2 linked regions of the Pseudonocardia sediminis genome follow. The protein of the gene in region 2 interacts with the protein of the main gene of each other region in a pairwise test. Links are inferred from orthologs where the notes say so. Each region holds a gene or a part of one and is shown on either strand. Other genes may lie near its edges. The genes, in order: ftsZ and rlmN.

Region 1 (12,595 bases), 530 kb from region 2 along the record:
CTCGTCGGGGAACACGGCACCCGCGACGCGGACGTCGCGGCCCTGCGCGCCGGCGCCGTCACGTTCCTCGCCGGGCTCGGGCTCGTCGTCCTGGTGGTGCTGTTCGGCCCGGCGACGCCCGCGGTCCTCGCCACGATCATCGGCGCGGCCACGCTGTACCTCGCCGCCACCCGCGGCCCCGGCCTGCTGCGTCGCTGAGCGCTGCCTCACCGTTCCGCGACTCGCAGTTTCCTCCGGAGAGGAGCCGGCGTCACCGAGCGGGGCGTGAGGGCTGTCCGATCATGGTCGGACAGCCCTGGCGCCCCTCTCGGCACGCCGGGCCACGGGCCGGCGCGGCGGGTCAGGCCCTGGTCACCTCGGCCTGCACGGTGACCGACGTGCCGTCCGGCGCCACGACCTGCCCGGACGAGGCGGAGGTGCCCTCGCCGTAGCCGACCGAGGTCGCCAGCACCTCACCGGCGACGAACGCCTCGTGCGTGCGGACCGCGTCGAGGACCGCGTCCGGCCCGGACAGGGTCAGCCCGATCCGGTCGCTCACCTCGAGGCCCGCCTCGCGACGGGCCTGCTGCACGACCCGGACGACGTCGCGGGCGGTGCCCTCGGCGGCCAGCTCGGGGGTGATCGTGGTGTCCAGCACGACCAGGCCGCTGTTGCCCGGCAGCGACGCGGTGTGTTCCGGGTCCTGGGCCACCAGCTTCTCGGTGAACTCGCCCTCGACCAGGTCGATGCCGCCCGCGGTGACGGTGCCGTCCGGGTTCGCCGTCCAGTCACCGGCCTTCACGGCCCTGATGCACTTCTGCACGTCACCGCCCAGGCGTGGGCCGGCGGCGCGGGCGTTGACGGCCAGCTCGAACCGGCCGTGCCCGGCCACGTCGTCGGTCAGCGCCACGTCGCGGACGTTGACCTCGTCGCGCAGCAGGTCGACGAACGGCTCCAGCGTCGCCGCGTCGGCCGCGGCCACCGTCAGCGTCGGGAGCGGCTGGCGCACCCGGACCTTCGACGACTTGCGCAGCGACAACGCACCGGAGGCGACCTGACGGACCCGGTCCATGGCCGTGACCAGCGCGGAGTCGTGCGGCAGCGCGGCACGCTCCACCGTCGACGTCGACTGGGGGTCCGGTCCGCCCGGCCAGTCGGTGAGGTGCACCGAACGGCCGCCGGTCAGGCCCTGCCAGATCTTCTCCGCGGTGAGCGGCAGCAATGGCGCGGCCACCCGGCACGTCGTCTCCAGCACGGTGTGCAGGGTGTCGATCGCGTCCGCGTCGCCGGCCCAGAACCGGTCCCGGGAACGGCGCACGTACCAGTTGGTCAGCACCTCGGCGTGGTCGCGGATCGTGTCGCAGGCCCCGGCGATGTCGTAGACGTCCATCGCCTCGGTGACCCGGTCGACCAGGTCGGCGGTCTTGGCCAGGACGTACCGGTCGAGGACGTGCGTGGAGTCGAACCGCGTCGTCCCGGTCCGCCCGGCCGCTCCGGCGTAGAGCGACAGGAAGTACCAGGTGTTCCACAGCGGCAGGATCGCCTGGCGCACCCCCTCGCGGATGCCCTGCTCGGTGACGATCAGGTTCCCGCCACGCAGGATGGGGCTCGCCATCAGGAACCAGCGCATCGCGTCGGAGCCGTCGCGGTCGAACACCTCGTTGACGTCCGGGTAGTTGCGGCGCGACTTCGACATCTTCGCGCCGTCGTCGCCGAGCACGATGCCGTGCGCGACGCAGCTGCGGAACGAGGGCCGGTCGAACAACGCCGTGGCCAGCACGTGCAGCGTGTAGAACCAGCCGCGGGTCTGGCCGTTGTACTCGACGATGAAGTCGCCCGGGTAGTGGAACTCGAACCAGTCCGCGTTCTCGAACGGGTAGTGCACCTGCGCGAACGGCATCGAGCCCGACTCGAACCAGCAGTCGAGCACCTCCGGCACCCGGCGCATGGTGCTCGCGCCGGTGGGGTCGTCCGGGTTCGGGCGGGTCAGCTCGTCGACGTAGGGCCGGTGCAGGTCGGTCGGGCGCACGCCGAAGTCGCGCTCGAGCTCGTCGAGCGAGCCGTAGACGTCGGTGCGTGGGTAGCGCGGGTCGTCGGAGACCCACACCGGGATCGGGCTGCCCCAGTAGCGGTTGCGCGAGATCGCCCAGTCCCGGGCACCTTCGAGCCACTTGCCGAACTGGCCGTCGCGGACGTTCGCCGGCGTCCAGTCGATCTGCTGGTTGAGCTCGACCATCCGGTCCCGGAACGCCGTCACCTGCACGAACCAGGAGTCGACGGCGCGCTGGATCAGCGGGTTGCCGCAACGCCAGCAGTGCGGGTACGGGTGGTCGTAGGTCTCGTGGCGGAGCAGGACGCCCTGGACGTGCGGCGACGTGCCGTCGCGCAGGTCGCGGATGATCTGCGGGTTCGCGTCGAAGACCTGCATGCCGGTGTAGGGCGGGACCTCGGTGGTGAACTCGCCGCGGGTGTCGACCGGTACGACCGTCTCGATCCCGGCCGCGTCGGTGACCTCCTTGTCCTCCTCACCGAACGCGGGGGCGATGTGCACCAGGCCGGTGCCGTCCTCGGTGGTGACGTAGTCCGCGGCGAGCACCTGGTGGGCGTTCTCGCGACCGACGAAGAAGTCGAACGGCGGGGTGTACTCGGACCCCACGATGTCCGACCCCTTCATCCGGGCCAGCATCCGCGGCTCCTCGCCCAGCTCACGGGCGTACGCGGCGACCCGGGCCTCGGCGAGCACCCAGCGCTCGCCGTTCGCCTCGACGACGACGTAGTCCACGTCGGGGTTGACGGCCACCGCCAGGTTCGACGGCAGCGTCCACGGCGTCGTCGTCCAGATCAGGGCGAGCGCGCCGTCGAGGTCCTCGCAGTGCGGCGCGTTCAGTCGCAGCCCCACGGTGACGGCCGGGTCCTGGCGGTCGAGGTAGACGTCGTCCATCTTGGTCTCGGTGGCGCTCAGCGGCGTCTCGCAGCGCCAGCAGTACCAGAGCACCCGGAAACCGGAGTAGACCCAGCCCTTGTCCCACAGGGACTTGAAGGCCCAGATCACGCTCTCCATGTAGTCCAGGTCGAGCGTCTTGTAGTCGTTGTCGAAGTCGACCCAGCGCGCCTGGCGGGTGACGTAGTCGCGCCACTCGCCGGTGTAGCGCAGGACCGAGGTGCGGCAGGCCTCGTTGAACGCGGCCACACCCATCTGGTCGATCTCGGACTTGTGCTTGATGCCGAGCTGGTGCTCGGTCTCGACCTCGGCGGGCATGCCGTGGGTGTCCCAGCCGAAGCGCCGCTCGACCCGGCGCCCGCGCATCGTGCGGTAGCGCGGGACGACGTCCTTCACGTAGCCGGTCAGCAGGTGCCCGTAGTGCGGGAGGCCGTTGGCGAACGGGGGGCCGTCGTAGAAGACGTACTCGTTGTCGCCGTTCGTGCCGGCGGGGCGCTGATCGATCGAGGCGCGGAACGTGTCGTCGGCGTCCCAGGCGCGCAGGGTCTCGCGCTCGGCGTCGGGGAAGGACGGGTGCGCGTCGACGGCCGGATAGCCGGACGGGTTCGGGTCGTTCACGGCGGATGCTCCTCGTGCGGGTGCGGTCAGCTCCTCACACGGGGACGACGACGCCTGGCCGGCGATGCCGCGGTACCACCCCGCTTGCACGGTCCCCGCTCACGCAGGGAGCCGTGCCACTTCCTTCGCGCGGCGGTGACGGGCCGCATCCGTCCGGTTCTAGTCCGGACGTCCCGCCCGTGCGGAGGGGACGTCCGTTTCTTCCGGAGGCTCCCCGGTGATGGCCGGATCGACGCCTGTGACACCAGGGTAGCGCGGTCGCGCCACCCGGTTCTCCGGTCCCCCGCGGGGACCGGCGCGGGCCTAGCTGTTCTGCCCAGTGAGGTTGGGGACGCGGCTGGCGGGTGGGAGGCCCTGGAGGGCGGTGTGTCCGCGGTGGTGATTGTAGTGATGCAGCCAGCCGGCGAGGTCTGCTCGCCGGTCGGATTCGCGCTGGTAGGGGCGGGCGTAGGCCCATTCGTCGAGCAGGGTCCGGTTGAACCGCTCCACCTTCCCGTTCGTCTGAGGACGGTAGGGCCGGGTCCGTTTGTGGACGATGTCGTTGTCGCGCAATAGATCGCGCCACGGGTGGGACCGGTAGCAGGCGCCGTTGTCGGTCAGCACCCGGGACACGCTGATCCCTGAGGCGGTGAAGAACGCCTGGGCGCGGGCCCAGAACGCAACCGCGGTCTCGGCCCGTTCGTCGGGCAGGACCTCGGTGTAGGCCAGGCGGGAGTGATCGTCAACGGCGTTGTGCAGGTAGCTGTAGCCGACCCCGCGGGTCCGGATCCGTTTGCCGCGGGCTCGGCCCAGAACCCGGTGCCCGCCGCCGTCGGGGATGTTGCCCAGCTTCTTGATATCGACGTGCACCAGGTCCCCGGGCGCGTCGTGCTCGTAGCGGCGGGGCCGGCGGGTGCGGATCGGGCGCCCGGTGGCGCGATCGAGATCGGCCAGGCGCGGGACCCGGTAGCGGACCAGGACCCGATGCACCGTCGACGGGGCGATCCCGAGCCGGTAGCCGATCCGGGCCGGGCCCCACCGCCTGCTCACCCGCATCGACACGATCCGCCGTTCCCGCCGCGTCGCGGTCCGCGACGGGCTGTAATGCGGGCGGCTCGACCGGTCCGCAACCGCCGCACCGCCGATGCGGTAACGCTGTGACCAGCGGGCGGCGGTGTTCACAGCGACCTGGAACCGCTCCGCGGCCCGGCGCAGCGGCCAGCCCTCATCGACCACACAACGGGCCAGACGTAGCCGGCCGGTCGGGGACAGCGGGGCGTTACCGTGGACCACGAGGGCCTCCTGGGTCGAGGTGTAGATGTCGCAATCCACACCGGACCCGGAGGCCCTCCCTCACGTCAACATCAAACCGCCAGTCCGGATGTACTCAACCTCCGTGGGCAGTACACCTAGCGAACCTGGGCCGGGTGGCGTTCGCCCAGGGTCCGGTTCGGCGAGCACCAGCCGCACGGGGTGAACCCGAGCTCGACGGCCTCGCTGACCGGGAGCGGGATCACGGCCTGTCCGGGCAGGGAACGGCAACCCTGCACGTGGTAGCGCGGGTGCTCGTCGATGACGACGACCTCGTCCGGCAGACGCGCGACCAGGGACGCGGTGGTCGGGTCACGGGGCTCCTCGGGAGCCTCGCCGACCGCCACCGGGACACCGCCGGCCGCCGCGCTCTGCGGATCGAGCATCGCGGTGCGTTCCGCGGAGCCGGTGGATCCGTCCGCGGCGCCGGTCGGGCCGGCACCGGCGTCCCGGGTCTCACCGGTGGCGCCGTCCGCGGCGGCCGATCCGGCCGCCCGGTCTCCGGAGCCGACCGCCCGGTCCCCGGGGACGGAGTCGGCCGCCGATCCCGACGCCGTCCGATCCGGGGCCCGGTCGCCGGTGCCGCCGAGAGGCACCGCCGTGGTCGCTCCGTCGTCCTGCGGGACGACGCTTCCCTGCACCGCGCTTCCCTGTACTGCTCCGGCATCCGGTGATCCGACGGCGGTCGCACCGGCCGGACCCCCGACGACGGAGGTGCTGTCGGCCGTGCCCGTTCCCGGGCCGCCCGTCCCTGTGCCGCCCGTCCCTGCGCCGACCGGCACAGAGCCACCCGGCACCGAGCCGGCGACCGACGACGCCGCGGCCGGACCGCGGTCCGCGGCGGACGCGGGGTCGGACTGTCGAGCCGTCCCGGCCTCGACCGGATCGGCGCCACGAGCCGAGGGCGTGCTGCCGACCGATGACGTGCCGGCGGCCGACGACGTGCTGCCGGCCACGGCGGCCGCTCCGGCCACACCCGCGGCGGCGGCACCGAGACCCGCCGCCGTTCCGGCACCGGGCCGGGAGTCGGAGGCCGGTGAGCCGGTCTGCGGGGCACCCCGATCCTGGGCGCTCGCGCCCTGAGGGCTCGAACCCGCACCGGCACGCGGTACGGATCCGTCCGCGGATCCGTCCGCCGGAGCGAAGGACGTGGCTCCACCGTCCGGACGCGACGTTCCGTGATCAACTTCTGCTGCACCCGAGGCGCCCGTGGACGCCCCGGAGGCCTCCGCCGGGGCGGACGACCTCGACCCTTCCGGGTCGGCCTCGTCCGCCGCAGACGGCGATTCGGTCACGCTCTGTGACGAATTTCCACCCGATCGAGAAACGCCGGAAGGTACGTCAGCAGAGCCGGACGGTCTGACGACCGGCATCACGATCGTCTGGTCGGATGCGTTCTCGGGATCACCGGGGCGCTCGTCCCCGGCCGACGCCGACCCCGCGGACGGCGGGGCCGTCTCCCGGGGGACGACGGGAAGCACCTGGGTGGCCGGTTCCATGTCCGCGGAGTACCGGTCGTCGTACCCGGTACCCGCGGCCCCGGCCGCCCCTGCGGCTCCCACCGTTCCGGCGGCGCCGACTCCCACCGCACCGGCGCCCACGGCGCCGGTGCGGTCCTCATCGGACCCGCGCCCCCTCCCCTGTGCGGAGGAGGAGCCCAGCCGGCCCGCGCGCTCCGCCGACCTGGTCTGCAACCAGTCGTAGAGCAACACGGCACCGGCGACCAGGCTGATCCCCACCGACGTCCAGGCCAGCACCACCATGTGCAGGAACAGGCCGCCGAGCAGGAGGGCGAGCGCGATCACTACGAGAATCAGAACGAGCACCAGCATCGGTGAACTCCGTCGTTCGGCAGCGGCACCCGGCCGCTCCCCCGGTCGTCGTCAGTCGTCCGGCAGAACCGGGGGATCAGCTCCCGGTGTCCGCCCTCTGGCCGTACCCCGACGCGGCGTATCCGCCGTTCGAGGTGGACCGTGCGGCGTCCGAGGCCGGTGCCGCGGACCCACGACCCTCGAGGTCCCGGAGCTGGGACTCCAGGTAGGTCTTGAGCCGGGTGCGGTACTCGCGCTCGAACGTACGGAGCTCATCGATCTTCTTCTCCAGCACGGACTTGTCCCGCTGGATGGCGCCGATGATCTCGTTCTGCTTGCGTTCCGCGTCGCTGACCAGCGTCGCGGACTTCTCCCGGGACTGGCGCTCGAGAGTCTCGGCGCGCGTCCGGGCGTCGTTGAGCATGGTCTCGGCACGCGCACGTGCGTCGTTGACCAGGCCGTCGGACTTGGTCCGGGCGTCGGAGAGGAGCTGCTCGGACTTGGTCCGGGCATCCGACAGCATCGTGTCGGCCTCGTTCTTCGCCTCGGCGGTCAGCCGGTCGGCCATCTCCTGCGCCAGGCCGAGCACCTTCGCGGCCTGGACGTGGTGGTCGCCACCGTCCATGCCGCCGTCGGCCAGCTGCGGGGCCGGAGCACCGGCACCCATGCGCGGGGCCTCGGCAGCACGCTGCATCGGAGGCTCCTGGCGCTGGAGCGCCTGGGTCTGCTGGGCGGGGGCCGGCTGGGACCGGGCCTCCTCCAGGTCGGCCTCGGCGTCGCCGAGTCGCTGCTCGAGCGACGCGACCTGGTCTCGGAGGTCGTCGTTCTCCCCGATCAGCCGGGCCAGTTCGGCCTCGACCAGATCGAGGAAGGCGTCGACCTCGTCCTCGTTGTACCCCCGTTTCCCGATCGGGGGTTTGCTGAACGCGACGTTATGAACGTCGGCGGGCGTCAGCGGCATCGGATCACCTCATGCGGTCCTCGGCGGCAACCCGGGTGACTGGGGCTCACACCGGGAAGGGTGGCTTGGTGACGTTCATCAGGATGAACACCACAAGCAACAACACCATAATCGACAGGTCCAGTCCTACGCCGCCTATGCGGACGACGGGGATCACTCTCCGCAGCAACTTGACGGGAGGGTCGGTCGCCGTGAAGACGACCTCCATCGCCACCGCGCTGCCACCGGCCGGACGCCACTGGCGCGCGAAGGTCCGGACCATCTCCACGACGATCCGGGCCGCGAGCAGCAGCCAGAAGAAGAACAGGACGTAATAGATCAAGAGCCTGATGAGGTCACCCACGGCTCAATCCTGCCGGAAAGACCCGCGCTCGGCGATCCTGCGGGCGTCGTCGGCCGACACCTCGATGTCGGCCGGGGTGAGGAGGAACACCCGGCTGGTGACCTTGTCGATCGATCCGCGGAGCGCGAACGCGAGCCCGGCAGCGAAGTCCACCAGGCGTTTTGCGGCCGCGTCGTCCAGTTCGGTCAGGTTCATGATGACCGGCACACCGTCGCGGTAGCGCTCGCCGATCGTCCGCGCCTCGTTGTAGCTGCGGGGCTGCAGGGTGGTGATCGTCGCCGGCGCCGAGGGCGTCCGGTCGCGCTGCTCGGGCACCGCCGACGGGGCCGGCACAGGGGCCACCGGACGCTCCGCACGGACCGGCTCACGGGTCGCGTGGATGCTCTCCGGATCCATCGCCAGAGCGCCCCGGACGGGCGGCGTGGAGCCGCCCGAGAAGCCTCCGGAACCGTGCCCGGACAGGCCCGTGGGCTCCCTGTCCAGGCGCGATTCGGCCCGGACGGCCCGCGCCGGGCGGGAAGCCTCGCGCGCCGGGCGGCCGGACCAGCCGTCGTCGAACGACGACGCGGAGTCCGACGCGTACTCGTTGTAGTCGTCGGGATCGGTGAACCGCCCTCCGGCGGGCGCCCAGCGGTCGCTGCGGTGCCCACTGTGGCCGGTCCGGGACGAGGCGTAGTGCTCCGGCTCGTCCACGAAGTCCATCTCGTCGGCAGGAACCATGCCGAAGTAGGCCTTGAGCCGGTACATCGCGCTCATCCGCTGCTCCCTCACACCCTCATGTCCCCGCCACGCATCCCCGGTAAATGTGATCTTGACGACTCTTCTACCAGCGATTACTGCGAGGCTATCCGCCGGTCCCCCACAAGGGCCGTTCCGACACGCACCACTGTCGATCCGTGACCGACGGCCGTCTCGAGGTCTCCGCTCATTCCGGCCGACATCTCGGTCGCTCCGGGGTGGCCGGCGCGGAGCCGTTGTGCCGCACCGGCGATCGCACCGAACGCGCCGTCCGGCTCGGAACCGAGCGGCGCGACGGCCATCAGGCCCTGCAGTTCGAGGCCCGGCAGGCCTCCCACCAGGTCCGCGAGCTCCATCAGCCCGTCGTCGGCCACGCCGCCGCGCTCGGGGTCGCCGTCGACGCTGTACTGCAGCAGCACCGGCAGCGGGCCGGTCCGGGAGCCGTCCTCGACGGCCGCGGTGGCCGCCCGGTCCAGGGCGCGGGCCAGACGGGGCGAGTCGACCGACTCCACGCGTGTCACCCACGGGAGCACCATCTTGACCTTGTTCCGCTGCAGTCCGCCGACGAAATGCCAGCGCGGCGACGCCTCCGGACGCAGTTCGGCGACCTCTCCGGCCTTCGTCGCGGCCTCCTGGGCCCGGTTCTCGCCGAGCGCGGTGACGCCGAGGTCGAGCAGCGCCGCGACGTCGGAGGCGGGGACGGTCTTCGTCACCGCCAGCAGGGACACCGACGCGGCGTCCCGCCCGGCGGCGGCACACGCGGCGTCGATCCGCTCGCGCACGGCGGCCAGGTTCCGTGCCAGCTCGGCCGATCGGTCGGTGTGATCGTTCATGGCCTCATCGTGCCCCGACCGGGAGGCGGGCGGCACTCTCGCACGAGGGCTCAGGGACGGCGCGGGTCCAGCCAGGTGACCGCGGCCTGGCGTCCGCAGCGGCCGTCGCGGCGGTGGCTGAACAGGTCCGGGTCCTCCATGGTGCAGCGCGGGTCGGTGCCCACGCGGGTCACGCCGAGGTCGGCGAGCCGGCGGGTCAGCCCGGCGCGGAGGTCGAGCCCGGCGGTGCCGGTCCGGGTCCTCGACGCGCTGCCGGGCAGCGCGGCCTCGACCTCGTCGCGCATGACGGCCGGGACCTCGTAGCACCGCCCGCACACCGCGGGCCCGAGCAGGACCTCGAGCCGGTCGGCCCGGGCCCCGAGCTCGGTCATCGCGGCGACCGTCGCGTCCAGCACCCCGGCCGCGGCGCCCTTGCGCCCGGCGTGCGCGGCCCCGACGACCCCGGCCTGCGGGTCGCCGAGCAGGACCGGGACGCAGTCGGCCGCGAGCACCGCCACCCCGAGTCCGGGTGTGGTGGTGACGACGGCGTCGGCGTCCGGACGGTCCGGCGCGGTCGGGCGCGGGGCGTCGGTGACGACGGCGACGGTGGTCCCGTGTACCTGCTGCAGGAACACCGCCCCGGTCAGACCCAGCTCGCGCACCAGCCGATATCGATTGCCCGACACGGCGTCCGGGTCGTCACCGACTCCGCGGCTGAGGTTGAACCGGGCGAACGGGCCGGTGGACCGGCCGCCCGCCCGGGTGGTCGTCACCCGGCGGACGCGCACTAGCGACGCATGAACGGCGGGACGTCCACCTCGTCGTCCGGGCCGTTGTCGACGGCCGGACGCGACGAGGAACCGACGGCCGGCTCGGAGGCGTACTCGCCGACGTGGCGGGTCGGCTCCGGGGCGCGGGCGACGTCGGGCTGGCGCGGGGCCGGCGGGGCGTAGGGCGCGGCGGGCGGGAGCGTGCCGGTCTGGGCGGCGGACGCCGGGGCCGGGACGCTGGCCGGCAGCTCCGGTGCCGGCGGACGCGCGGCCGGGGCCTGCGAGGTCAGCGGGTACTGCCCGTTCGTGGCCGAGGCGTAGGACCCGTTGCCGTTGCCGGTCACCGGCGCGGCCGGGGCCGTCGGGGCGGGCGCCGCCGCCGGAGCGGCCGGGGCCTGCGGTGCGGCACTCGACCCGGTGTTCTGCTGGGCCGTGTTCTGCTGCGCCGTGTTCTGCTGGGCCGTGTTCTGCTGCGCCGTGTTCTGGGACGTCTGGGCCGACGCCGAACGGAACGCGGCCGGCTCGAGCTTCTTGTGCGTGGGCGTGCCGCCCTCGAACCCGGCTGCTATCACGGTGACGCGCACCTCGTCGCCGAGCGAGTCGTCGATCACCGTCCCGAAGATGATGTTCGCCTCGGGGTGTGCCGCCTCCTGGACGAGCGACGCGGCCTCGTGGATCTCGAACAGGCCCAGGTCGGAGCCGCCGGCGACGGACAGGAGCACGCCCTGGGCGCCGTCCATCGACGCCTCGAGCAGGGGCGAGTTGATGGCCTTCTCGGCGGCCTGCACCGCCCGGCCCTCGCCGCGGGCGGACCCGATGCCCATCAGGGCGCTGCCCGCCCCGGACATGACGGACTTGACGTCGGCGAAGTCCAGGTTGATCAGGCCGGGGGTGGTGATCAGGTTCGTGATGCCCTGCACGCCGGAGAGCAGCACCTCGTCCGCGGAGCGGAAGGCGTCCATCAGGGAGACCCCGACGTCGCCGAGCTGCAGCAGCCGGTCGTTCGGGATGACGATCAGGGTGTCGCACTCGTTGCGCAGCGCCTGGATGCCGTCCTCGGCCTGGCCCGCGCGGCGGCGGCCCTCGAACGTGAACGGGCGGGTGACCACACCGATGGTCAGCGCACCGAGCTTGCGGGCGATCGAGGCGATGACGGGCGCGCCACCGGTACCGGTGCCGCCGCCCTCCCCCGCGGTGACGAAGACCATGTCGGCCCCCTTGAGGACCTCCTCGATCTCCTCGGCGTGGTCCTGCGCCGCGCGTCCGCCGACGTCCGGGTTGGCCCCGGCGCCGAGGCCCCGGGTCAGCTCACGGCCGATGTCGAGCTTGACGTCGGCGTCCGACATCAGGAGGGCCTGCGCGTCGGTGTTCACCGCGATGAACTCGACGCCCTTCAGGCCGACCTCGATCATGCGGTTGACGGCGTTCACGCCGCCGCCACCGATGCCGACGACCTTGATCACGGCCAGGTAGTTGTGCGGGGGCGTCATGCGCGGCACCTTCCTCATCGCTCGGGGTCCGGTCCAGCTCCGGGCACCCCGGGCCTTCAGGGGCGAACGCTAGGTCCCGTCCGGTCGGCGGTCCAGCAGGCGCGCCGCGCGGGGACAACAGCCCGTGTGGGTGTTTCTGCAGCGTCCGGCACCTGTCCGTGCACGTCCGGGCACGCGCAGCGACATCGCGCAAGCCCCGTGTCCGGGTGATCACAGTTCACCCGGACGGCATCCGGCGGCCGTCGATCATCGACGGACGGTCGGCAGCGAGGGGCTGGAGACGTCGTAGACGCTGCCCTCCCGGGACAGCAGCGGACCGAGGATCGCGGCCTTCCGCGCCGTCTCGGAGGCCTGCGTGTCGGTCGGGCTCCAGCGGCCCCAGAGGACCCGGCGGCCCTCGGTGAGGGTCAGCTCCAGCGTCGTCCCGCCGGGGCCGGTGACCACCGTCTCCACCTGGTCGCGGACCGGGACCGGCAGCGCGGTGAGCAGGCCCACGGCGGCGAGCGTCGCGGAGTCGTCCGGCGTGACCCGGGGCAGGGTGAGCAGTGGGAGCCGCGGCACCTCCGGCGGGGCACTCCGGTAGGCCAGCCCCGTCGCGTCGACGAGGCGGCGCACGCCGGGTGCGTCGACGACCGCGACCGGCGTGCGCTCGGTCACCGCCACGGTCAGCGCGTCCGGCCAGCTCCGCCCGACCTCGACGGTCGCGACGCCGGGGATGCCGGACACCCGGGCCTGCACGCCCGCGGTGTCGACCGAGGCCAGCGGGGTACCGGGTTCGACGTCGGCGGCGGCCCGCACGTCGGCGGTGGTCACGGCACGGTTGCCGGTGACCCGGACCTCGG
Region 2 (10,759 bases):
GGCGTCGACGGCCGCGCCTCGGGCTGGCTGTACTCCTGGTCGCTCGCCATCCCGAAGACCACCGCCGAGAAGGGCCCCGGCGCCGTCGAGGACACCTGGAAGTTCCTGTCCTGGATGACGTCCAAGCCCTACCAGCGGATGGTCGGCGAGGAGAAGGGCTGGGAGTCGGTGCCCCCGGGCGCCCGCCAGTCGACGTACGAGATCCCGGAGTACCTGGAGGCGTCGAAGAGCTACGCACCGCAGACCCTGCAGGCGATCAGCAGCGCCGACCAGTCCCGGCCGGGCAGCAAGCCGGTGCCCTACACCGGCATCCAGTTCGTCGGGATCCCGGAGTTCCAGGACCTCGGCACCCGGGTCAGCCAGCAGATCTCCGCCGCCATCGCCGGCCAGCAGACCGTCGACGAGGCCCTGGAGCAGGCCCAGCAGTACGCGACGACGGTCGGCGAGACCTATCAGCAGGGAGGGGCGGGATGACGACCACGACCGAACGTCCGGACACCGCGGCCGCGACGGCCCGTCCGGCCCGGGGTCCCGGATCCGCCCGGGACGGCTGGATCCGCCGGGCGCCGCTGCTGCCCGCCCTGATCTTCGCGATCATCGTGACGCAGCTGCCGTTCCTGGTGACGATCTACTACTCGCTGCAGTCCTGGAACCTGGTCCGCCCCGGCAGCCAGAGCTTCGTCGGCCTGGACAACTACGCGACGGTGTTCACCGACTCGCAGTTCCGCGGGGTGGCGCTCAACTCGGTGGTGCTCACCGTGGGCGCCGTCATCTTCGCGATGATCCTGGGCCTGCTGTTCGCGCTGCTGCTCGACCGGCAGTTCTTCGGCCGCGGGTTCGTCCGGACGCTGCTGATCACGCCGTTCCTGATCACCCCGGTGGCCAGCGCGCTGCTGTGGAAGACGGTCCTGTTCGACCCGACCTACGGCCTGATCAACTTCGTGCTCTCGCCGTTCGGCGCGGGCAACACCGACTGGGTGTCGTCCTACCCCCTGACCTCGGTGATGATCGCCCTGGTCTGGCAGTGGACGCCGTTCATGATGCTGCTGACGCTGGCCGGGCTGCAGTCCCAGCCGGCCGACGTGCTGGAGGCGGCCCGGGTCGACGGGGCGGGCTCGTTCGCGATCTTCCGCGAGGTGACGATCCCCCACCTGCGCCGGTTCATCGAGCTCGGCGTCGTGCTCGGCGCGATCTACCTGGTCAACACGTTCGACACGATCTACATGATGACCCAGGGCGGGCCCGGTACGGCGAGCGCGAACCTTCCGTTCTACATCTACCAGCGGGCGTTCCTCGGCTTCGACATCGGCCAGTCCGCCGCGATGGGCGTGGTGGTCGTCGTGGCCACGATCATCGTCTCCACGTTCGCCCTGCGGCTGATCTTCCGCAGCTTCTCCGGTGCCGAGGAGGCGTCCTGATGGCCGAGCAGACCCTCTCCCCCACCACGACCGGGTCCGGTGCGGCCCCGGCCGCGGACCCGCCCCGGATCAAGCCCAAGAAGCAGCGCCGCACCGGCAACGCGCTGCTCGGCGTCCTGGCCTGGATCGTCGGGATCGGGTTCTTCTTCCCGATCCTGTGGATGGTGCTCACGGCGTTCAAGCAGGAGGCCGACGCCTACACCAGCCCGCCGAAGCTGTTCTTCACCCCGACGCTCGACCAGTTCTCCGAGGTCTTCTCCTCCGGCATCGGGCCGTACCTGCTCAACTCGGTGTTCGCGACGCTGATGTCGACGGTGCTGGTGGTCCTGCTGGCCACGCCGGCCGCCTACGCGGTGTCGCTGCGGCCGGTCAAGAAGACCCAGGACGTCCTGTTCTTCTTCATCTCGACGAAGATGCTGCCCGTCGTCGCGGCGATCGTGCCGATCTACGTGGTGGTCAACTACATCGGGATGCTGGACAATGTCTGGACCCTGGTCGTGCTCTACACGGCGATGAACCTGCCGATCGCGGTGTGGATGATGCGCTCGTTCTTCCAGGAGGTCCCCAAGGAGCTCCTGGAGGCGGCCAGCATGGACGGCGCGTCGCTGTTCCGGTCGCTGCGCGAGGTGGTGCTGCCGGTGGTGTCCCCCGGCATGGCCGCCACGGCGCTGATCTGCGTGATCTTCTCCTGGAACGAGTTCTTCTTCGCGGTGAACCTGACCGCGTCGCAGGCCGCGACCGTGCCGGTGTTCCTCGTCGGGTTCATCACCTCGGAGGGGCTGTACTTCGCCAAGCTCTGCGCCGCTGCCACGATGGCCGCGCTGCCCGTCGTCATCGCGGGCTGGGTGGCGCAGAACAAGCTCGTCCAGGGCCTCTCGTTCGGGGCCGTCAAGTGACCGCCTCATCCCTCCCGCAGACCTCCTCGCAGAACGGAGCCGACCGTGGCTGACGTCGTGTTCGACAAGGCGTCCCGGATCTACCAGGCGGGGCAGAAGCCGGCCGTCGACCGTCTCGACCTGACCATCGAGGACGGCGAGTTCGTCGTCCTGGTCGGGCCGTCGGGCTCCGGGAAGTCCACCGCCCTGCGGATGCTGGCCGGTCTCGAGGAGATCGACGACGGCGACATCCGGATCGACGGGAAGAACATGGTCGGCGTGCCCTCGCGGGACCGCGACATCGCCATGGTCTTCCAGAACTACGCGCTCTACCCGAACAAGACCGTCGGGGAGAACATGGCGTTCCCGCTCAAGATGCGCGGGATCGACAAGGACGAGCGCGCGAAGAAGGTGCGCGAGGCCGCCGATGTGCTCGGGCTGACCGACTACCTCGACCGCAAGCCGCGCGCCCTGTCCGGCGGTCAGCGCCAGCGCGTGGCGATGGGACGGGCGATCGTGCGCGAGCCGCAGGTCTTCCTGATGGACGAGCCGTTGTCGAACCTCGACGCGAAGATGCGCGTGACGACCCGCACCGAGATCGCCGCCATGCAGCGACGGCTCGGCGTCACCACCGTCTACGTCACCCACGACCAGGTCGAGGCCATGACGATGGGCGACCGGGTCGCCCTGCTGGCCAACGGGCAGCTGCAGCAGTTCGCCACCCCGGCCGAGCTCTACGACCGTCCGAAGAACGCGTTCGTGGCTGGCTTCATCGGCTCACCGGCGATGAACCTGTTCACGCTGCCGGTGACCGAGCGCGGCGTGCACCTGGCCGGGCGCGACCTGGCGCTGCCGCAGGAACGACGCTCCGCGATCGGCGCGGCCCGTCTGGAGACCGTCACCCTCGGCATCCGGCCCGAGCAGTGGACCGTCGGACCCGACGGGAGCGAGGGCGTCCCCGCACAGGTCGACGTCGTCGAGGAGCTGGGCAGCGACGCGTTCCTCTACGGGCACCTGACCGACGACTCCGGGACCACCGTCGTCGTCCGGACCGGGGGCCGCTCCGGCGCCCGGCGCGGGGACCGGATCTCGCTCACCCCGTCGGCCGACGATCTGCACCTGTTCCACCCGGAGTCCGGCGACCGCATCTAGCGGCCGGTCTCCGGGTCCCTGGGCCTGCCCCGGGGAACGGGCGGCGCCCCCGCCGACTCCGACTAGGCGGGGGTGCCGCTCGGGGCGCGTCTCACTGCTGGTGGGAGGCGGCCAGCTGGCCGCAGGCGGCGTCGATCTCCTGCCCGCGGGTGTCGCGGACGGTGCAGGCGACGCCGGAGGCCAGCACGCGGGCGACGAACTCGTCCTGCACCGGGCGCGGGGAGGCGTCCCACTCGCTGCCCGGGGTCGGGTTGAGCGGGATCAGGTTCACGTGCACGCGCGACGTGCCGATGTGCTGACGCAGGAGCTTGCCGAGCAGGTCGGCGCGCCACGGCTGGTCGTTCACGTCGCGGATCAGCGCGTACTCGATCGACACGCGGCGCCCGGTCGTCGTGGCGTAGCGGCGCGCGGCGTCGAGGACCTCGGCGACCTTCCAGCGGTTGTTCACCGGCACGAGGGTGTCGCGCAGCTCGTCGTCGGGGGTGTGCAGGGAGACCGCCAGCGTGACCGGCAGGCCCTCCGCGGTGAGCTTGTCGATCGCCGGGACGAGACCGACCGTCGACACCGTGACCCCGCGGGCGGAGATGCCCAGCCCGTCCGGGGCGGGCTCGGTGATCCGGCGGACGGCGGCGATCACGCGCTTGTAGTTCGCCAGCGGCTCGCCCATGCCCATGAACACGACGTTCGACAGGCGCGCCGGCTCGTCGAGCAGCCCGTCGCGGGCCGCGGCGGCGGCCTGGCGGACCTGATCGACGATCTCGCCGGTGGACAGGTTGCGCTGCAGCCCGCCCTGGCCCGTCGCGCAGAACGGGCAGGCCATCCCGCATCCGGCCTGGCTCGAGACGCACACCGTGGCGCGGCCGGGGTAGCGCATCAGGACCGACTCGGCGAGCGTGCCGTCGTGGCCGCGCCAGAGGGTCTTGCGGGTCGCGCCGTCGTCGCAGCTGCGTTCGGTGACCGGGGTGACCAACGCCGGGAGCAGCCCGGACAGGGTCTCGCGGGCACCGGCCGACAGGTCGGTCATGGCGTCGACGTCGGCGGTCAGACGGCCGAAGTAGTGCCGGGCGAGCTGGTCGAGGCGGAACTTCGGCACACCGAGCTCCCGTGCGACGTCGGCGCGGTCGGACGGGTCGAGGTCGGCGAGATGGCGCGGCGGGGTGGCACGGCGCGGGGCGTCGAACACCAGGGGAAGGGCAGTCATGACCCCTCCAGTGTGCCAGCCTCCGGCCGGGGACCCCGATCGGCGGAGTCCGACGGGCCTGCTCTCAGCGGCGGACGCGGCGGCGCAGCTCGTCGAGCAGGCCGAGGCGGCGCATCCCGGCCACCCACAGCACCAGCCCGCAGCCCAGCCCGATCACCGGCTGGGACTGCGACACCCCGGACGAGTTGAGCGCCAGGAACGCCCCGATCGCGGCCAGGACCAGCACCAGCGCACCGACCGCGACCAGCGAACGCTCCTCCAGGACCGTCGAGGCCATGATCAGCAGGACACCGATCAGCGCCGCCGACAGCGCCGTGCCGAGCTCGCCGTAACTGATCAGCGACAGCAGGATCGGGAAGGCGAAGATCCCGATCACACCGGCCGCGATGAGGCGCTGCATCCGGGCCTTGCGGGCGGGGTGCAGCTGCACGGCCATCGCGCGCCTGCGGTGCCGCACGCTCCACAACCAGCCGGCCAGGCCGAGGCCGAGCGCGACCAGGAGGGTCCCGAACCCGGCGTCCAGGCCGGCCGCACCGACCACCCAGGCCAGGGTGCCGAGCACGATCTCCAGACTCGGCACGGGGACGCCGACGACGGCCGCTCGCACGGTGAAGGACATGGCTCCACGGTAGCGAGCCCGGCGACGCCGTGACCGCTCCCCCGGTGATCCGGCGCCTCACCGCGGTGACCCGCCGTTGCCTCACGAAAGGCTTCACCAGCGTCGACGGCACGCGAGGCGGCTGTGGCACGCTGGTCGTACCCGAACCCGCCGCACGCCTTCCGGACCACCACGCCGGCGCGGCCCCCACCATCAGCGCCGCCCTCCTGTCGCGGCGCGTACGAGGAGCGCCATGTCCGACACCCGTCCCACCCCCGCCGTCGAGACCCCCGCCGAGCCCGAGGGACGCGGCCCGTCGATGGGACGCCGCGCCGCGATCGCCGGGGCCGGGGTGGCTGCGGTCGGCCTCGTCGCCGCGTGCAGCTCGGGCGGGTCCGGTGACGCCGCAGGCGGGCAGCCCGCGACCGATCAGCCGGCTGCGGACCTGCCGGAGGGCGCGCCGGGCACGGTGCTCGGGCCCGTGTCGTCGGTGCCGGTGGGTGGCGGGGTCGTGTTCGCCGACCAGCAGGTCGTGGTGACCCAGCCCGCCGCCGGACGGTTCCAGGGCCTGTCGACGGTCTGCCCGCACCAGGGCTGCCAGGTCAACGCCATCCGCGACGGCGCGGTGATCTGCCCGTGTCACGGCAGCCGGTTCGGACTCGACGGCGCGGTCCTCGAGGGCCCGGCGACGACGCCGCTCGCCCGCCGTGCGGTGGCCGTGAGCGGCCAGAACGTCACGCTGGCCTGAGCTCGCCACTCGTTCCGCGGGTGGCTCAGGGCAGCAACACCGAGGCCGGGCGGCGGCGGGTGTGCAGGCGGTAGCCGACGCTGATCGTCAGGCCCGGCACGTCGTCCACGGCACGCGCCGCGGTGGCCCGGGAGAACTCGATCCGCAGCACGTCCTCCAGCGTGGCGCGGTCGGCGAACCGCCACGTCGAGACCACCCGGCGCTGCGCGAAACCGTGGTTCGCGAAGAACCGCTCCACCGCCGGAGGGTCGTAGCGGGGCAGGTCGGCGCGCAGCCAGTCCCCGTAGGGGCGTGAGGTGAAGTCCAGGTCGATGACGGCCAGGACACCACCGGGGCGCAGCACCCGGTCCGCCTCGGCGAGTCCGGGCTCGCAGCCGGGACCGAAGAAATAGGCCGTGCGGGCGTGCAGCAGGTCCGCGCTGTCGTCGGGCAGCGGCAGGTTCTCGGCACCACCCCGCAGCAGCCGCACGCGATCGCCGTCGTGATGCCGCTGACCGCGCTCGACCAGCGGCGGGTGCGGCTCGACCCCGACGACGGTGGCGGCCTCGGCGGCGAAGCGCGGCAGGTGGAACCCGTCGCCGCACCCGACGTCGACGACGTCGGCGCCGGCCCAGCCCCCGGTGGTCTCCCACAGCGCCGACCAGAGTGCGCCGTCGGCGTCCTGGGCGGCGTTCTCGGCGGCGTAGACGTCGGGCCAGTTCCAGATGTTCGGGCTGGGGATGGCCGGGCCGGGACGGACCTGCCCGCCGAAACCCCGGTAGCGCACGGCGTCAGGCGGGGACGATCAGGCCGAGCACGGCCCACGCCACGAACGCCGCCGGGAGCAGCGAGTCCATCCGGTCCATCAGACCGCCGTGCCCGGGCAGCATCGTGCCCATGTCCTTGATCCCCAGGTCGCGCTTGACCAGCGACTCGACGAGGTCGCCGAGGGTCGCGGTGCACACCAGCAGCGCGCCGGTCAGGGCACCGAAGTACCAGGGCCCGCCGAGCAGCAGCGTCACGCAGAGCGCGCCGGCGATCATGCCCGCGATCTGCGACCCGGCGAAGCCCTCCCAGGACTTCTTGGGGCTGATCGTGGGGGCCATCGGGTGCCGTCCGGCGATCACCCCGGCCGCGTAGCCACCGACGTCCGAGGCGATCACGCAGATCAGGAACGTCAGCACCCGTCCGACGCCCTGCGGCGCGACGGTCATCAGCACCGCGAACGCGACCAGCAGCGGGACGTAGGCGGCGACGAACAGCGACGCGCTCATGTCGCGCAGGAAGTGCGCCGCACCGGCGCGCATCCGCCACAGCAGGCAGCCGAGGACGGTCGCGGCGAACGCGACGGCCACGCCGCGCAACCCGAACGGCCACGCCGACCAGACGATCGCCTGCCCGCCGACGAGCAGGACCGGCAGCGTCACCCGGATGTCGGCGCCGCGGCGCAACGCACCGGAGAGCTCCCAGGTCGCGATCGCAGCGCACACGGCGAGCACCCCGACGAAGACCTGGTGGACGATCAGCAGGCTGGCCAGGATGACCGCACCCATCGACAGCCCGACCGCGATCGCGGCGACGAGGTTGCGCCCCAGGCGTGCCCTCTTCGACGGACGCACCGGGCTCTCGGGCGGCGCCGGGACACCCGGCGGACCCGACCCGGGAAGGTCGGAGGTCACCGGGACGGCGGCGTCGTGGGAGGAGGTCATGGAGATCAGACCTCGAGGAGTTCGGATTCCTTGTTCTTGACCAGCTCGTCGATCTGCGCGACGTAGCGGTCGGTGACGGTCTGCAGCTCCTTCTCGGCGCGGCCGACCTCGTCCTCGCCGGCCTCGCCGTCCTTCTGGATGCGGTGCAGCTCGTCCATCGCCTTCCGGCGCAGACCCCGCAGCACGACCCGGGCGTCCTCGCCCTTGCCGCGCGCGACCTTCACCATCTCCTTGCGACGCTCCTCGGACAGCTGCGGGATGACCACGCGGATGATCTGTCCGTCGTTGGAGGGGTTGACGCCCAGGTCGGAGTCCCGGATCGCCTTCTCCATCTCCTTGAGCTGGCTGGAGTCGTAGGGCTTGATGACCGCCATCCGGGCCTCCGGCACGGAGACCGAGGCGAGCTGGTTGAGCGGGGTGTAGGCGCCGTAGTACTCGACCACGACGCGGGAGAACATCGACGGGGTCGCGCGACCGGTGCGCACGGACGACAGGTCGTCCTTCGCCACCGTGACGGCCTTCTCCATCTTCTCCTCGGCGTCGAAGAGGGTTTCGTCGATCACGGTGTCGTCCCCGTCCGTCTCTGTCGTCTCACCTGCGCACGCGAGCCGCGGCCCGGGACCGCGTGCACGCCGATCCTCTCACTCCGGCCGGCCCGGTGCGGCGCCCGCCCTGCGGCGGGTACCGCACCGGGTGACCGGCGGGGCCGGGCCGGTACCGGGCGGGATCGCCGCCCGGATGCGGCCCGGCCGTCTCAGGGACTCAGCCCTGGCCGACCTCGAAGCGCACGAAGTCCTTGACCGTGACGCCGGCCTCGTCCAGCAGCGCCTTCACGGTCTTCTTCTGGTCCTGCACGGACGACTGCTCGAGCAGCACGACGTCCTTGTAGAAGCCGTTGACGCGGCCGTCGACGATGCGGGGCAGCACCTGCTCGGGCTTGCCCTCCTCGCGCGCGGTCGCCTCGGCGATCTTCTTCTCGTTCTCGACGATGTCGGCCGGGACCTGCTCGCGGGTCGTGTACTGCGGGCGGGCGGCGGCGATGTGCATCGCGATGCCACGGGCGGTCTCGTCGTCGGTGCCCTCATAGGACACCAGCGCGCCGATCGCCGGCGGCAGGTCGGTGGCCCGCTTGTGCAGGTAGACCGCGACCGGGCCGTCGACGTGGATGTAGCGCTTGAGCTCGAGCTTCTCGCCGATCCGGGCGGACAGGCCCTGGACCGAGTCCTCGACGGTGCCGTCGCCCATCTTGGCGCTGCGCAGCGCGTCGACGTCGGCCGGCTTCTGGTCGACCGCGACCTGCAGGATCTGGTCGGCGAGGGAAATGAAGTCATCGCTCTTGGCGACGAAGTCGGTCTCGCAGTTCAGCTCGACCATGGTGCCGCCGGAGGCGACGACCAGGCCGTTGGAGGTGGTGCGCTCGGCGCGCTTGCCCACGTCCTTCGCGCCCTTGATGCGGAGCAGCTCGACGGCCTTGTCGGTGTCCCCGTCGGACTCCTCGAGGGCCTTCTTGCAGTCCATCATCCCGGAGCCGGTGAGGTCGCGGAGCTTCTTGACGTCCGCGGCGGTGTAGTTCGCCATCTCGGTGTCTCTTCGTCCTTAGTCCGTGTGGTTCGGCCAGGGGTACGGCCGAGATCGTGCCGGGTGGGTGAAACGCCGCACGGGTGGCCGGGATGTCCCCGGCCACCCGTGCGAGACGGATCAGCTCGCGGTCTGCTGCGTGCCGTTGCTCGTGCTGGCCGGGGCGGCGGCCGCCGCGGCGTTGGGCGCCTCGGTGGTCGCGCCGGCCGCGGTCAGGCTCGCGCCGTCGGAACCGACCTCGCCACCGGTGAGGACTTCCTGCTCCCACTCGGCGAGCGGCTGGTCGCTGCCCGGGGCGGCGTCGGCGGCCTGGGCCTCGCCGCCACCCTCGCCGCGACGCGCGGAGCGCGCGACCAGACCGTCGGCCGCCGCCTTGGCGATGACCTTGGTCAGCAGGGCGGCCGAGCGGATCGCGTCGTCGTTGCCCGGGATCGGGAAGTCGACCTCGTCCGGGTCGCAGTTCGTGTCCAGGATCGAGACGACCGGGATGTTGAGCTTCCGGGCCTCGCCGACCGCGATGTGCTCCTTCTTGGTGTCGACGATCCACACCGCGCTGGGCACCTTGGACATGTCGCGAATACCGCCGAGGGTCTTCTCGAGCTTGTCCTTCTCACGGGTGAGCATGAGGATCTCCTTCTTGGTGCGACCCTCGAAGCCCCCCGTCTGCTCCATCGACTCCAGCTCCTTGAGGCGCTGCAGACGCTTGTGCACGGTCTGGAAGTTCGTGAGCATGCCGCCCAGCCAGCGCTGGTTCACGTACGGCATGTTGACCCGGCCCGCCTCGTCGGCGATGACCTCCTGGGCCTGCTTCTTCGTCCCGACGAACATGATCGTCCCGCCGTGCGCGACGGTCTCGCGGACGAACTCGTAGGCGCGGTCGATGTACGACAGCGTCTGCTGGAGGTCGATGATGTAGATGCCGTTGCGCTCGGTGAGGATGTAGCGCTTCATCTTCGGGTTCCAGCGTCGGGTCTGGTGCCCGAAGTGCACGCCGCTGTCGAGCAGCTGCTTCATGGTGACGACGGCCATGGCCTGTGATCACCTCTCGGTCGGGCGCGGCTCTCGCCGCGCTGCGGTTGTCGCGAAGCCGCCGGTCGACGACCACGCCCTGGCACCCGCGGCGGGACCGGACCCGTGATCCTCGACCCCGGTACAACGGTGGGGTCGAACATTCGGGACCGCCCGGCCACCGCCCCCGTGTGTCCGGCCTGATCGGCCGCTCCCGGGATGGCGGGCGCGCGAAGTCACCACGACGAGTCGTGGTGCAGTCATAACTATACGCCGTGGTCACCACGGCGAGCCCGGCGGAGTCCCTCCGGAAGCGGGGTTGTCCACAACCTGCTCCGGGCGTCCACAGATCCGCGATCGGCGAGGGCGATCGGCCGGGGTTCTCGCAGGCTGGACGGGTGCCCGCTCCGATCCCCCGCTCCCGCCGCGTCCTGCGCGCCGTCCTGACGACGGCGGCGTGCGCGGTGACGGTGCTGGCGGTCCTCATGCCCGG

What was found.
Region 1: the proteins of rlmN (region 2) and ftsZ interact in binary tests that used the Escherichia coli proteins (3 or more experiments, as listed by UniProt). The link is inferred for Pseudonocardia sediminis from one-to-one orthologs.

The regions. Positions count from the first base shown.
Region 1 is NZ_SHKL01000001.1:2,170,510-2,183,104, reverse strand. What follows is about bases 9,518-12,506. They hold ftsZ (cell division protein FtsZ), read right to left. Parts: upstream 11,754-12,506; coding sequence 10,281-11,753; downstream 9,518-10,280. Other genes in these bases: EV383_RS10135 (cell division protein FtsQ/DivIB), read right to left, coding at 12,000-12,506; pgeF (peptidoglycan editing factor PgeF), read right to left, coding at 9,565-10,281. Also shown: EV383_RS10185 (hypothetical protein), read left to right, coding at 1-198; ileS (isoleucine--tRNA ligase), read right to left, coding at 341-3,538; EV383_RS10175 (IS481 family transposase), read right to left, coding at 3,842-4,810; EV383_RS10170 (hypothetical protein), read right to left, coding at 4,927-5,469; DivIVA-like cell division protein Wag31, read right to left, coding at 6,737-7,600; EV383_RS10160 (YggT family protein), read right to left, coding at 7,647-7,943; EV383_RS10155 (cell division protein SepF), read right to left, coding at 7,947-8,699; EV383_RS10150 (YggS family pyridoxal phosphate-dependent enzyme), read right to left, coding at 8,777-9,514; more of EV383_RS10135, read right to left, coding at 12,507-12,595. UniProt on the Escherichia coli protein: Essential cell division protein that forms a contractile ring structure (Z ring) at the future cell division site. The regulation of the ring assembly controls the timing and the location of cell division.
Region 2 is NZ_SHKL01000001.1:1,633,736-1,644,494, reverse strand. The notes cover bases 2,592-5,553. They hold rlmN (dual-specificity RNA methyltransferase RlmN), read right to left. Parts: upstream 4,647-5,553; coding sequence 3,537-4,646; downstream 2,592-3,536. Other genes in these bases: EV383_RS07815 (Rieske (2Fe-2S) protein), read left to right, coding at 5,498-5,553; EV383_RS07820 (hypothetical protein), read right to left, coding at 4,711-5,265; EV383_RS07830 (ABC transporter ATP-binding protein), read left to right, coding at 2,592-3,445. Outside these bases: EV383_RS07845 (ABC transporter substrate-binding protein), read left to right, coding at 1-474; EV383_RS07840 (carbohydrate ABC transporter permease), read left to right, coding at 471-1,418; EV383_RS07835 (carbohydrate ABC transporter permease), read left to right, coding at 1,418-2,314; more of EV383_RS07830, read left to right, coding at 2,360-2,591; more of EV383_RS07815, read left to right, coding at 5,554-5,992; EV383_RS07810 (class I SAM-dependent methyltransferase), read right to left, coding at 6,018-6,758; EV383_RS07805 (phosphatidate cytidylyltransferase), read right to left, coding at 6,763-7,680; frr (ribosome recycling factor), read right to left, coding at 7,686-8,243; tsf (translation elongation factor Ts), read right to left, coding at 8,443-9,258; rpsB (30S ribosomal protein S2), read right to left, coding at 9,379-10,287; EV383_RS31065 (hypothetical protein), read right to left, coding at 10,750-10,759.